3 regions of the Bradyrhizobium sp. S3.12.5 genome follow, and region 3 is predicted to be linked to each of the others. Evidence: predicted binding sites of a transcription regulator. Region 3 holds the regulator's gene; each other region holds the start of a gene.

Region 1 (4,364 bases), on a different contig from region 3:
AGGCCGAGCTCGGACTGGAAGTCGACATAATGCGGCAGCTTCAGATGCTCGACGAAGCCGGTCGCCTGGACGTTGTCGGAATGCGACAGCACGAATTCTTCATCTTGCGCGGGGGCTCCGACCTCTTCACCGAGCTCGCGGGCACGCAGCGCGCGGTCGACCAGCGCCATCGACATGGTCTTGCGCTCGCTTTGGCCGAAGGCGAGGCCGTAGCCGCGGGTGAAGCACGGCGCTTCCGTTGCCGAGCCCTTGAACTGGTTGACCATCTGGCACTCGGTCAGCTCGATCGAGCCCAGCGGCACGGCAAAGCCGACGTCTTCGGCAACGAACTCCGCCTCGACCTCGCCGAAGCGGATCTCGCCGGCGAAGGGATGGTTGCGGCCGTAGCCACGCTGGGTGGAGTAGCCCATCGCCAGCAGAAAGCCTTCGTCGCCGCGTGCGAGATTCTGCAGGCGCAAGTCACGGTCCGCGGGAAAGTTCAGCGGCTCGCGGGTGAGGTCGCCGACGCTGGCGCCATCTTCGGCCTGCGGCGAGGTCTCGATCAGTCCGTCGCGACCCAGAATGTCAGTCACGCGCGGCGTCGGCGCGGTCGAGGCTTCGCCAACAGCCGGCGCTTCCGGCACAAAGCCTTGGGCCAGCGACGGATCGAGCAGGCGATGGGTGTAGTCGAAGGTGGGCCCGAGGATCTGGCCGCCCGGAATGTCCTTGAAGGTCGAGGATACCCGCCGCTGCACCCGCATGGCGCCGGTGTCGACCGGCTCGCTCGCACCGAAGCGTGGCAAGGTGGCGCGGAAGGCGCGAACCAGGAAAATCGCCTCGATCAGATCGCCGCGGGCCTGCTTGATCGCCAGCGCTGCGAGCTCGCGGTCATAGAGCGAACCTTCGCTCATGACGCGGTCGACGGCCAACCCAAGCTGTTCCGAGATCTGGTCAAGCGAGACTTCCGCGACGCCTTGGTCGCCGCGCCGCGCATTGGCGAGCAGGCGATGGGCGTTCTCGATGGCGCGTTCGCCGCCTTTGACTGCGACATACATGCGTCAGCCTCCTTTGCTCATGACACGCGTGCTGCGCGGGATCGCCACCACGGCATCATCGGCGACCAGAACCACGTCGATGCCGCGCGGAAACAGCGTCTCGTTGAAACGCAGGCGTTCAAACAGGTCGAACGGCTTGATCGAAGCCTGGAGCGTTGCGACACCGTCGATGCCGGGGCCGCGCAGCTCGAAGCTGCGGCCTGCGTCCAGGCTGTCGACCTGAATAATCACCGTGGTCGAACGATCCGGATATTCGTTGGTGCCGAGCGCAAAACGCTCGAGCGAGGGCAGCGCACCGCCGTCACCGATCAGCGCAAAGGCCGCGATCGAGGAGTCCGGCACCACCGGCGCGCCGGTGTGGAACTTGAGCCATTTCAGGACGTCGGAGCTTTCCGACATCCGCGCATCAAGCCAGAGCGGCGTGTCGTGGTCAAACAGCGTCAGCGCAATCGCGGCGGTGCCGCGCATCATCGTATCAGGCGCTCCCGCCATCGGCACGATGCGCTGGACCGAACCCGGCCGCGCCATCGCATCCATGACCGAACGAAAGGTCGATTGCGCCGACAACACCTTGTCGACGAAACCGGGCGGCAGTTCCGCAATCGTGGTCATGGCCTCACCCCTCACCGCGCACCATGGTGTAGAAATCAACCTTCGTCGCAGCGGTCTCTTCCGCCGCCTGCTTGCGCCTGACCATAAGCTGCTCGCGCAACGGCGCGATAACGTCGCGCTCGACGGCTGCAGCAAAATCCCGGGACTGCACCAGCGCATCGCACAGAGCGATCAGCCGCGCCTTCTCACCGTCCCGCCCGAGCGTGTAGCCGAAGCCGACCTCACCGCCCGCAAGCCGCACCGCGGCGCGCGACACCGTCGCCTCGCCGAGGTTGAACGGCGCGCCGTCGCCGCCGACCCGGCCGCGCAACATCACCAGGCCGTTTTCGGGCGCGCGCAAATCCTGATGGCCAGGCAAGGGGATCGTGCGGAGACGGGCGGCGATCTCGCCCGCCTCCGCGTGCGCCAGCACGGCCATGGCGGCCTGGCGCTGGGCTTGCTGGGTGTTGTGCTGGGTCACCGAGTCCACCGATCTCTTCTACAGAACTTGCCGAATCCAAGTTGTCTATGATACTAGACAACTTGATACGAGAGCGCCATGACTGTTTCGTGACAAACGTGTGATTTTCGGGCTAGGCTGGCCGCCGACATGAGCATGCAGGACACCGCCTCTTCGGGCGTCGCGCTATGGCGCCTCGTTGCCGACGGCATCGAGCGCGGCATCGCCGAAGGCCGTTTTGCGGCCGGCGACAGATTGCCGGGCGAGATGGAGATCGCCGAAACCTACCGCGTCAATCGCCACACCGTGCGGCGCGCGCTGGCAGCGCTTGCAGAGCGCGGCATCGTGCGCGCCGAGCGCGGCAGCGGAACCTATGTCGAAGCGCAGAAGCTCGCTTATCCGCTGCGCTCGCGCACGCGCTTCTCCGAGATCGTCGGCGCCGGCGGCCGCGAGCCGCATGGCCGGATGATCGAGACGTCGGAAGATGTCGCAACCCGCGAGCTGGCGCGGGAGCTGGGATTGAAGACCGGCGCACCGCTGGTCCGAATCGAGGCCATCCGCCTCGCCGATCGCGCGCCGATCTGCGTCTCCACCACCTGGCTGTCTGCGGAACACTTTCCGGGCGCGGGCACGGTGTTTGCCGCGACGCGCTCGATGACGAAGATGCTCGAGCACTACGGGATCCGCGATTATCGCCGCGGCGCGACCCGGATCACCGCCGGCATCGTCGACGCCACCGACGCCGCGCGGCTCGATCTGCCGCTGGGGCGGCCGATCCTGGTGGTCGATGCCACCGACCTCGACCTCGAGGGCAAGCCGCTGGTGACCAAGCATTCGCGGTTCGCGGCGGAGCGGGTGGAGTTCTTGGTCGAGCCGTAACTCTTCTCCCTCGCCTGAGATCCGAACTCGTAGGGTAGGCAAAGGCGCACTTGCGCCGTGCCCACCATCTGTCCAAGATTTCGACAGAAGTGGTGGGCACGCTTCGCTTTGCCCACCCTACGGCACGTTTGATCAGGCCACAGCCCTTCGCCCAATGATCGCAAACCGCAGCTTGCTGGAAACGAAATCGATCGCGGCGACTGCGACCAGAATCATCAGGATCAGGAACGACACCTTCTGCCATTCCAGCACACGGATCTGCTCGGCGAGCTGGAGGCCGATGCCGCCGGCGCCGACGATGCCGATGATGGTGGCCGAGCGGGTGTTGGACTCGATGAAATAAAGCACCTGGCCCGCGATCACAGGCAGTACCTGCGGCAACAGGCCGAAACGGATCTCGTGCAGCGCGCTGCCGCCGGAGGCGCGGATGCCCTCGACCTGCTTCTGATCAGCCCCTTCGATCGCCTCTGAGAACAGTTTGCCGAACGCACCGAAATCCGACACCGCGATCGCCAGCACGCCGGCGAACGGGCCGAGCCCGACCACGTTGATCCATACCAGCGCCCAGATCAGCGTGTCGACGCCTCGGATCGAATCGAGGAAGCGGCGCACGGGAAAGCGCAGGATGATCGACGGCACGACATTGCGTGCAGCAAATAAGCTGACCGGAAGCGCGAGCAGCGCGGCCAGTGTGGTGCCGAGTAGCGCGATCGACAACGTCTCGCCCATCGCCTTCAGATAGATCGGCAGCGACGAGCCGGGATCGGGCGGGATCATCATCATGCTGATCCAGCCGAGCTGGCTGAGGCCGCTGAAGAGCCGTGACGGCGAGAAATCGAGATCGACCAGGCCATAGATAAAAATGGCGAGCGCCGCGACGATCATGGCCGGCGTCGCAAGCCGTGCCGCGGCCGGACGCTCGAACACATCAGGGTAGCGCGCGCGGATCTGCGCGGTGTCGACCTCCTGCGGCCCTGTCACGTCCGCGCCTCCTTGCCGAAGAGGTGGCCGCGCAACCAGCCGGTCGAGATGTCGATGATGAAGACCGTGACGATGATGAGCAGCAGGATCGCGCTGACGTCCGAATAATAGAACTTGCGGATGGCGACGACGAGCTCCTGCCCGATACCGCCGGCGCCGACAAAGCCCATGACGGACGCTTCGCGGACGTTGACCTCGAAACGCAGCAGCGCGTAGCTGGCATAGCCAGCGGTCACCTGCGGTAGGATCGCAAACCGTATGCAGGAGAGCCAGCTCGCACCTGTCGAGCGGATACCCTCGACCGGCTTCATGTCAGCATTTTCGACGATTTCCGAGAACAGTTTTCCCAAAGCGCCGGTGGAGTGGATCGCGATCGCGAGCACGCCCGCCATCGGCCCGAGGCCGAAGGCGATGACGAA
Region 2 (4,364 bases), on a different contig from region 3:
CGAGGCCACCATGCGCCGGGCCTGATCGCGCTGGACGTCGACCTCGAATTCGTTGCGATACTGTCCTTCCGGCGCCAGCAGCGCGGCCCGGTCGGTCGCCTCGATGCTCGCCGCCGATTTCGGGCCGAACAGCTCGCGCGCATTCTTGCCGACGACCTGGTCGCGCGAAAAGCCCCAGAACCGCTCATAGGCGCGGTTGGCGAAGATGTAGCGGCCGTCCTCGATGTTCTTCGCGGCCACGCAGGCCGGCACGTTGTCCAGCACCGTTTCCAGGAATTGCTTGGTCGAGGCCAGCTGCCGCGACAGCTTGCGCTGCTCGCTGACGTCGAGATGGGTCCCCACCGAGCCGCCGTTCGGCAGAATGAAATATTTGACCAGGATGGCGCGGCCGTCCGGCAGTTCGCTGATCAGGCCGTTGGAGCTTGACGCCTTCTCGTAGAAGTCGTCGTCGGAGACGGCGAGGACGCCGCGCTGGCGCCGCAGCTCGAGGATGTCGTAGCCGGTCATGCCGGTCCACAGGTCCGAGCGCGTCAAGCCGTAGATCTCGAGATAGCGGTCGTTGCAGAAGATGATGCGCCGCTGCGCATCCGTCATCACCACGCCCTGGTTGAGATTGTTCATGGCGGAGGAGACGAAGGCGTTGCGCCGCAACTGCGAACGCTTGCTCCGGCGCAGCGCGGAATGGATCCACAGCGCGATGGCGGCCAGGAACGCGCAGACGACAATGCCGCCGATCAGGACTTCCCAGATCAGATTGGGGTCGAGATTGCCAAGATAGCTCGGCGGAATAAGGCTGTCCGCGTGGGCACGCGAAGGCGCGACCGCGCTGGCCAGGCACACGACGGCCTGCACAGCAATCGGAAGCATGCTGCCTTCGTGCCAGTTCTTCTTAGCCATCAGCCACCCGCGATTTCAACTGCGGATTGTCTGGCTTCGTGAGTTTGGATCGGGTAAACGCCTGTACGCCCAACAGAAAAATGTGATGCGAAATACGGCAATTGCCCTGACATGATAAATGCTTCCTTAACGGACAACGACCGCGCGGCGCGTTTCCCAGGCAAACCGGCCCCCTCTGCAACTTCAACGGGACGTCTGCACGACCATGGATAGGGTCGACTGCGTCGTCATCGGAGCCGGCGTGGTCGGGCTCGCGGTGGCCCGGAAGCTGGCCCAGGCCGGGCGCGAGGTGATCGTGCTCGAGGAAGCCGAGGCCATCGGCACCATCACCTCCTCGCGCAACAGCGAGGTGATTCATGCCGGGATCTACTACCGCGCCGGAAGCTGGATGGCGCGCATGTGCGTCAGCGGCAAGCACGCGCTCTACCGCTATTGCGGCGAGCGCGGCATCCCGCACAAGAATTGCGGCAAGCTGATCGTCGCGACCAATGCCAGGGAAACCGAGAAGCTGCAATCGATCAAGGCGCACGCCGAGGCCAACGGCGTACTCGACATGCAGTTGCTCTCGGGCGAAGCCGCGCGCGCGCTGGAGCCGGCGCTGGTCTGCGACGCCGTGCTGCTCTCGCCGTCGACCGGCATCATCGACAGCCATGCCTACATGCTCTCGCTGCGCGGCGAGGCCGAGGCAGCCGGCGCAGCCTTTGCGTTTCACACGCCGCTGATCCGCGCCAAGGCAGAAACCGGAATGATCGAGATCGAAGCCGGCGGCGAAGCGCCGATGACGCTGCAATGCGGCCTGCTCGTCAACGCTGCCGGGCTGTCGGCGACGACCGTGGCGCGGCACATCGACGGCATGCCGATCGACCGGATTCCACCGGCCTATCTCGCCAAGGGAAACTATTTCAGCTGCAACGCGCGCGCGCCGTTCTCGCGCCTGATCTATCCCGTGCCCGAGCCCGGCGGGCTCGGCGTGCATCTCACGTTGGACATGGCAGGACAGGCGCGCTTCGGCCCCGACGTCGAATGGATCGAGACGATCGACTATGAGGTCGATCCGTCGCGCGCCGAGCGCTTCTATCCCGCGATCCGCAAATACTGGCCAACGCTTCCCGACGGCGCGTTGATGCCGAGCTATTCGGGCATCCGCCCGAAGATCGTGCCGCCGGCCGTGGCAACGCAGGATTTCTTGATGCAGGGTCCGCGCGACCATGGCGTCGCGGGTTTGATCAATCTGTTCGGTATCGAATCGCCGGGACTGACATCGTCGCTCGCGATCGCAGACCACGTCGCGGAGCTCGCAGAAATCTAGATCGTTTTCGAGCGACGTGGATATCGGTTCGCGTCAAGCAAAAGCGTCCAAGCAAAAGCTGACGCCCGCGCAATTGCGCGGCGCACACCTGACAGCAGGGATGAGCGCAAAGGCTCTCATCCCTGGCTGAAAGGATACGATCAAACTCTACACTGTTACGGGGTTTACTAGTGAAGCGTGTCGCCGGTGTGCTTCAGTCGCTCGATCTGGTCCTTGACCAGCAACTTCCGGCGCTTCAACTCAACAATTTGCAGGTCGTCTGTTGAAAGGTGCACGAGAGCTTCGTGCAATTCGTGTTCGAGAGTTTTGTGCTTCCGTTCCAATTCAACCAGATGTGCCTGAATTGTCATTCGAAACCTCCTCGGTAGGGGTAAACCTTGGATTCGATCCGGGCGACGAAGTCTACATCACCGATTCGTTCTGTCGATGGGTATCCGTCGTCGCACCGTCATTTTTGAAAATTCATATGTAACGAAGCGTGAGTAAGGAACCACGCGGTGAAAAATCCATGATATCAATGTGATTGCGCTACACCGCTGCGAATCGTTCACATATCTTGCGAGAGAGCGGTGCGCGAAGGTCGCAGATCGCTTGCGATCACGCCGCGCAAGGACGATAATTTCCACAGGGCATCCACAGCCTTAATCTCAGCCTATCGGTTTTCGGCCACCGCAAACATGACCAATGAAGACGAGCGTGAGCTCGAAGCCGAGCTCACCCGGTTGCAGCAGGAACACCGAGATCTCGATGCGGCGATCGATGCACTGCATCAATCGCCCGCCCCCGACCTGTTGCGGTTACAGCGGTTGAAGAAACGCAAGCTGTTGTTGCGCGACCGTATCGCCTTCATCGAAGACCAGATCACGCCCGACATCATCGCCTGACCCGCGAGCAGTCGCGGGTCGGCGCGCATGAATCCGCTTGACTCAAAAAGAACAAAATAGGAACATTAGTCCCGCCGCCGACGCCCCCCAGGAAACGTCCAGGGAAACGCCCAAGGACAACCCGCAAGGACACCGCAGATGTCAGTCCCTACCCTTCTCGACAACAGCCATTATGAACAGGCCTGCGATCAGGCGATCGCGATGTGCGACGGCAATCTGCGCAGCACCATCAAGGCGCTGATCATGGCCAACGAATACCTCGAAGCCGAGCTGGAAGAATTGAAGGCGGCGATTTCGGCCGGCTGCATTCCCGAGACCTCGCGCAGCAAGATGCGGAGCAAAAGTAGCGCCGCTTGAGCTCAACACTGGAGCAACGCTATGTCGGACGTGACCTACTACGTTGCAATGCCCTTCCTGATCGATGCCGACGGATCGCCTGTCGCGGGCGCCGCCGAGGAATGCCAGAGCTCGACAGCCGCACTGCGGCGCGCCGAGGCACTGGCGCATGGTGCCGGCCATATCGGCGCGGTCGCATTCAGCCGCAGCGGCGATCCCATGACGGGCGAATTCGGTGACGCCACGCTGCTGCGCAAATTCGGCAACGTGCCGGAAGATCTCGCAACGCTCTAAGTCAGCTGCTGACAAGCCTGATTCCGCGGCTCGTGCCGCCGGTGCGCCTTGCGCACATACATGGCAGCGTCGGCTTCCTCCAGCGCGCGGACCGCATCGGACTGCGCACCGAGCAGCGCGACACCGGCGGAGGCGCCGGCGCTCACCTGCTGGCCGCGAAAGACGAACGACAAATCGTCGATCGCCTGCTCGAAGATAACAGCCTTCGCCTTGGCATCGGTCTCGCTGAGATTCCACAACAGCAGGGCAAACTCGTCACCGCCGAGACGGCCGACCACGTCGGAGGCGCGGATCTGCCGTGTCAGCGTCGCGGCGATCACCTTCAGCACCTCGTCGCCGGCGCCATGACCGAAGGAATCGTTGATCGGCTTCAACCGGTCGACGTCGAGCACGATCAGCGCGCCGCTGGCGCGGTAGCGTTTCATGTAGGCGATGGCGCGCTGGAGCTCGCGCTCGAAGCCGCGCCGGTTGGGTATGTCCAGCAGGAAATCGGTGTCGGCTGCCGCCTCCAGCTCGGCGACGCGCCGCAGCGCCTGGGTGAGCTTGGTCCGCAGGCCGCGGATGGTCGCCTTGCTGTCCTTGCTCGTTTCTTTGGCGGCGCGAACTGCGGGCGCGCGGCGCGGCGGCGCAGCCGCCGCCCGCTT
Region 3 (4,364 bases):
CGCGTCGCCGGCGAAACCGCGCCGCTGCTCTTCACCGCGCTGTCGAACCAGTTCTTCAGCCTCGGCCTGAACAAGACCATGGCGAACCTGCCGGTCACCATCAACAATTTCGTCCAGAGCCCCTACGCCTATTGGAAGCAGCTCGCCTGGAGCGGCGCGCTGCTCATCACCCTGACCGTTCTTGCCCTGAATATTGGCGCGCGCATTCTCAGCGCCGAGAGGACCGCAAAATGACCGATCTTTCCGTATCGATGAGCGCGGCCGGCGGCCTGCCCCAGGCGCCGATGCTGCCCGAAGCGCCGGCCAAGGTGACGGTGCGCAACCTCAACTTCTATTATGGCGAGCACCACGCGCTGAAGAACATCAACCTGGCGCTCGGCACCAACCGGGTCACCGCCTTCATCGGCCCGTCGGGCTGCGGCAAGTCGACCCTGCTGCGCATCTTCAACCGGATGTACGACCTCTATCCGGGCCAGCGCGTCACCGGTCAGCTGATGCTCGACCAGACCAACATCCTCGACCCCAAGCTCGACCTCAATCTGCTGCGCGCCCGCGTCGGCATGGTGTTCCAGAAGCCGACGCCGTTCCCGATGACGATCTACGAGAACATCGCCTTCGGCATCCGTCTCTATGAGAAGATCTCGAAATCCGAGATGGACGACCGCGTCGAGAAAGCGCTGCGCGGCGGCGCGCTGTGGAACGAGGTCAAGGACAAGCTCAACGCCTCCGGCCTGTCGCTCTCCGGCGGCCAGCAGCAGCGCCTCTGCATCGCCCGCACCGTTGCGGTGCGGCCCGAGGTGATCCTGTTCGACGAGCCCTGCTCGGCGCTCGACCCGATCTCGACCGCCAAGGTCGAGGAGCTGATCCAGGAGCTGTCCGAGAACTACACGATCGCGATCGTGACCCACAACATGCAGCAGGCCGCCCGCGTCTCCGACAAGACCGCCTTCATGTATCTCGGCGAGCTGATAGAGTTCGACGACACCAGCAAGATATTCACATCGCCGACCGACCGGCGCACGCAGGATTACATCACCGGCCGGTTCGGCTGAGGAGACGGCACATGGGTTCTGAACATACCGCAAAGGCCTTCGACACCGACCTCCAGGAGCTCACGCGCCTGGTCGCCGAGATGGGCGGCATCGCCGAGCGCATGATCGTCGATTCCGTCGATGCGCTGATCCGCCGCGACGTCGCGCTCGGCCAGCGCGTCGTCGCCATCGACGCCGAGCTCGACACGCTGCAGAAGAAGATCGAGGAGCGCGCCGTGCTCACGATCGCGCGCCGCCAGCCGATGGCGGTGGATCTGCGCGAGATCGTCGGCGCCATGCGCGTCGCGACCGATCTCGAGCGCATCGGCGACCTCGCCAAGAACATGGGCAAGCGCGTCGCGGCGCTGGAGACGGATTTCCATCCGCTCAAGCTGTTCCGCGGCCTCGAGCACATGACCGACCTCGTGCAGCAGCAGGTCAAGTCGGTGCTGGACGCCTATGCCGCGCACGATCTGCCGGCGGCGATGGCGGTGTGGAAGGGCGACGAGGAAGTCGACGCCATCTGCACCTCGCTGTTCCGTGAGCTCCTCACCTACATGATGGAGGATCCGCGCAACATCTCGTTCTGCATCCATCTGATGTTCTGCGCCAAGAACATCGAGCGGATCGGCGACCATGCCACCAACATTGCCGAGACCGTGTTCTACATGATCGAAGGCCAGGCGATCACCGACAAGCGGCCGAAGGGCGACATGACGACCTTCGCCACCACGGTCCCGAGCACCTGATTACGCAAGGAGCGACGACCCGATGGGCGCACGCATTATGGTGGTTGAGGACGAGGAAGCTCTGACCGAGCTTCTCCGCTACAACCTCGAAGGCGACGGCTATGACGTCGAGACGGTAATGCGCGGCGACGACGCCGACACCCGCCTCAAGGAGCACATCCCCGATCTGATCGTGCTTGACTGGATGCTGCCGGGGCTATCAGGCATCGAGCTGTGCCGGCGGTTGCGTGCGCGATCCGACACCAAGCAGCTGCCGATCATCATGCTCACCGCGCGTGGCGAGGAGAGCGAGCGGGTGCGGGGCCTGGCGACCGGCGCTGACGACTACATCGTCAAGCCGTTCTCGGTGCCCGAGCTCCTGGCGCGCGTGAAAGGCCTGCTCCGGCGCGCAAGTCCGGAGCGGCTCGCAACCGTTCTGGCGTTCGGCGACATCGAGCTCGACCGCGAAAAGCGCCGCGTGGCGCGCTCGGGCCGGCCGATCGATCTCGGCCCGACCGAGTATCGCCTGCTGGAGTTCTTCCTGGAGCATCCCGGTCGCGTGTTCTCGCGCGAGCAGTTGCTCGACAGTGTCTGGGGCCGCGACATCTACATCGATGAGCGCACCGTCGATGTGCATATCGGCCGCCTGCGCAAGCTGCTCAATCTCGGCCGCGAGCAGGACCCGATCCGCACCGTCCGCGGCGCGGGCTACGCGCTGGACGATCGGTTCGCGAAGGCCGAGCAGGCCTGAAACGGCCTGAGCAGACCTCGACAAGAAAGCGCGCCAAAGGCGCGCCGATCCTTCTCCCGATCGTTCCGGCCCGCGCGCAATTGCGCACCAGGCCAGGACGATGTCGTTTGGAGCTGAGCTTACCGCGCCGGCTTCGCCGGGGCCCGCCTGCGATCCGCTGCCGGCTGATACGCAACCCGCGAGTGCTGGGCGCAATAGGGCAGGCCGGAGAGCGCTTTGCCGCCGCAGAAGAAGAAATCCGGGCTCGAGGGATCGCCGACCGGCCAGTGGCAGGTCGCCTCGTTCAATTCGAGCAGCGACAGCCGCTGGCTCATCGGTACCACGTTGTCGTAGGTGACCGGTTCAGCCTCGACCTCGACCTCGAAAGCCTGCGCCAGCGCGGTATTGCCGCGTGCGATGGGCCTGCTCACCCGCATCATGTGCGGCGCTGGACGCGCCTTGCGCGGCCGCGGAGCTGCCGAAGACGGGCTCTTGGCGCGGCCCGACAAGCCGAGCCGGTGAACCTTGCCGATCACGGCGTTACGGGTGACATTCCCAAGCTCAGCGGCGATCTGGCTGGCCGAAAGTCCGGCCTCCCAGAGCTTTTTCAGCTGTTCGACGCGATCGTCGGACCAGGTCAAAACCGTCATTGCACCCTTTCCTTCGCCGCGCGCCTGCCATCCTGGGGGCCGCACAACGAATGCCTAAGCCTCGAAAAATCCGTGCCGCCAGAATCCCTTAAGGCTCGCCGGGCGCAATGATACGCCCGAACGTTTACGCCGGTACATGAGGACTTTTGGGATCAGAACCGCTGCACGAGATGTCGTATCTGACAAGCCAGACGCTACAATATGGCGTGACTCACGCGCAAGAGTCCGCCGACTCGCTTCCACATGTTCCGTGGCCAAAACCCGCAAATTCGGTACCGCAAGACTACGGAATCTGGGTTTCGCGGGGCTTTCCGGGCGGCATTGACACCAATGGTGCCAAGCATAAGATAGTGATGCGTGCCGCCCTTAAAAGGCGGCACGTTTCGTTTTCCGGACCAATGATGCGCTGCGCAACGCAGTTTCAGGCCGTCCGAAACATCCAAAGAGACCATCATGGCTAACAGCGCAGCGCCGCACTTGCTCCCCGTTTTCGCCAGAACCGACATCGGTTTTGAGCGCGGTGAAGGCGTCTGGTTGATCGCAACCAATGGCGATCGCTATCTCGATTTCACCTCGGGCGTGGCGGTGAATGCGCTCGGCCATGCCCATCCCGCGCTGGTCAAGGCGCTGCAGGAGCAGGCCACAAAACTCTGGCACATGTCGAACCTGTTCCAGAGCCCGGACGGCGAGAAGCTCGCCGCGCGTCTCTGCAACGAGAGTTTTGCGGACTTCGTGTTCTTCTGCAATTCCGGCGCCGAAGCGCTGGAGGGTGTGATCAAGCTGGTCCGCCATCATCACTTCTCCAAAGGACATCCGGAGCGCTACCGCATCATCACCTTCGAAGGCGCCTTCCACGGCCGCACGCTGGCGACGCTGGCTGCGACCGGCTCTGCAAAATATCTCGAAGGTTTCGGTCCGCCGATGGACGGTTTCGACCAGATCCCGCACGGCGACATCGAGGCCGTGAAGAAGACGATCGGTCCGCAGACCGCCGGCATCCTGATCGAGCCGATCCAGGGCGAGGGCGGCGTTCGTTCGGCGACGCCTTCTTTCCTGAGGGCGTTGCGCCAGCTCTGCGACGAGAAGGGCCTGCTGCTCGCCTTCGACGAGGTGCAGACTGGCATGGGCCGCACCGGCGATCTCTTCGCCCACCGCCGCACCGGCGTCACGCCTGACGTGATGTCGCTGGCCAAGGCGCTCGGCGGCGGCTTCCCGATCGGCGCGG

What was found. The regulator PhoB, encoded in region 3, activates phosphate uptake and scavenging genes when phosphate is short. The targets are predictions, from matches to a motif close to TGTCATNNANCTGTCAT.
Region 1: the regulator PhoB is predicted to act here: its motif matches at 2,185-2,201, upstream of phnF (phosphonate metabolism transcriptional regulator PhnF).
Region 2: the regulator PhoB is predicted to act here: its motif matches at 2,642-2,658, upstream of ABIC09_RS14935 (YdcH family protein).

Annotation. Positions count from the first base shown of each region.
Region 1 covers NZ_JBEPRF010000013.1:238,186-242,549, forward strand. The annotation lists gene ABIC09_RS21200 (carbon-phosphorus lyase complex subunit) at 1-1,034, opposite strand, end outside; gene phnH (phosphonate C-P lyase system protein PhnH) at 1,038-1,646, opposite strand; gene phnG (phosphonate C-P lyase system protein PhnG) at 1,651-2,115, opposite strand; gene phnF (phosphonate metabolism transcriptional regulator PhnF) at 2,236-2,964, shown strand; gene phnE (phosphonate ABC transporter, permease protein PhnE) at 3,097-3,945, opposite strand; gene phnE (phosphonate ABC transporter, permease protein PhnE) at 3,942-4,364, opposite strand, start outside.
Region 2 covers NZ_JBEPRF010000009.1:112,613-116,976, forward strand. The annotation lists gene ABIC09_RS14925 (sensor domain-containing protein) at 1-897, opposite strand, end outside; gene ABIC09_RS14930 (NAD(P)/FAD-dependent oxidoreductase) at 1,103-2,206, shown strand; gene ABIC09_RS14935 (YdcH family protein) at 2,374-2,556, opposite strand; gene ABIC09_RS14940 (YdcH family protein) at 2,884-3,090, shown strand; gene ABIC09_RS14945 (hypothetical protein) at 3,229-3,447, shown strand; gene ABIC09_RS14950 (hypothetical protein) at 3,469-3,720, shown strand; partial or broken gene ABIC09_RS14955 (GGDEF domain-containing protein) at 3,722-4,364, opposite strand, start outside.
Region 3 covers NZ_JBEPRF010000022.1:114,587-118,950, forward strand. The annotation lists gene pstA (phosphate ABC transporter permease PstA) at 1-234, shown strand, start outside; gene pstB (phosphate ABC transporter ATP-binding protein PstB) at 231-1,052, shown strand; gene phoU (phosphate signaling complex protein PhoU) at 1,064-1,780, shown strand; gene phoB (phosphate regulon transcriptional regulator PhoB) at 1,803-2,510, shown strand; gene ABIC09_RS28580 (GcrA family cell cycle regulator) at 2,630-3,139, opposite strand; gene ABIC09_RS28585 (aspartate aminotransferase family protein) at 3,593-4,364, shown strand, end outside.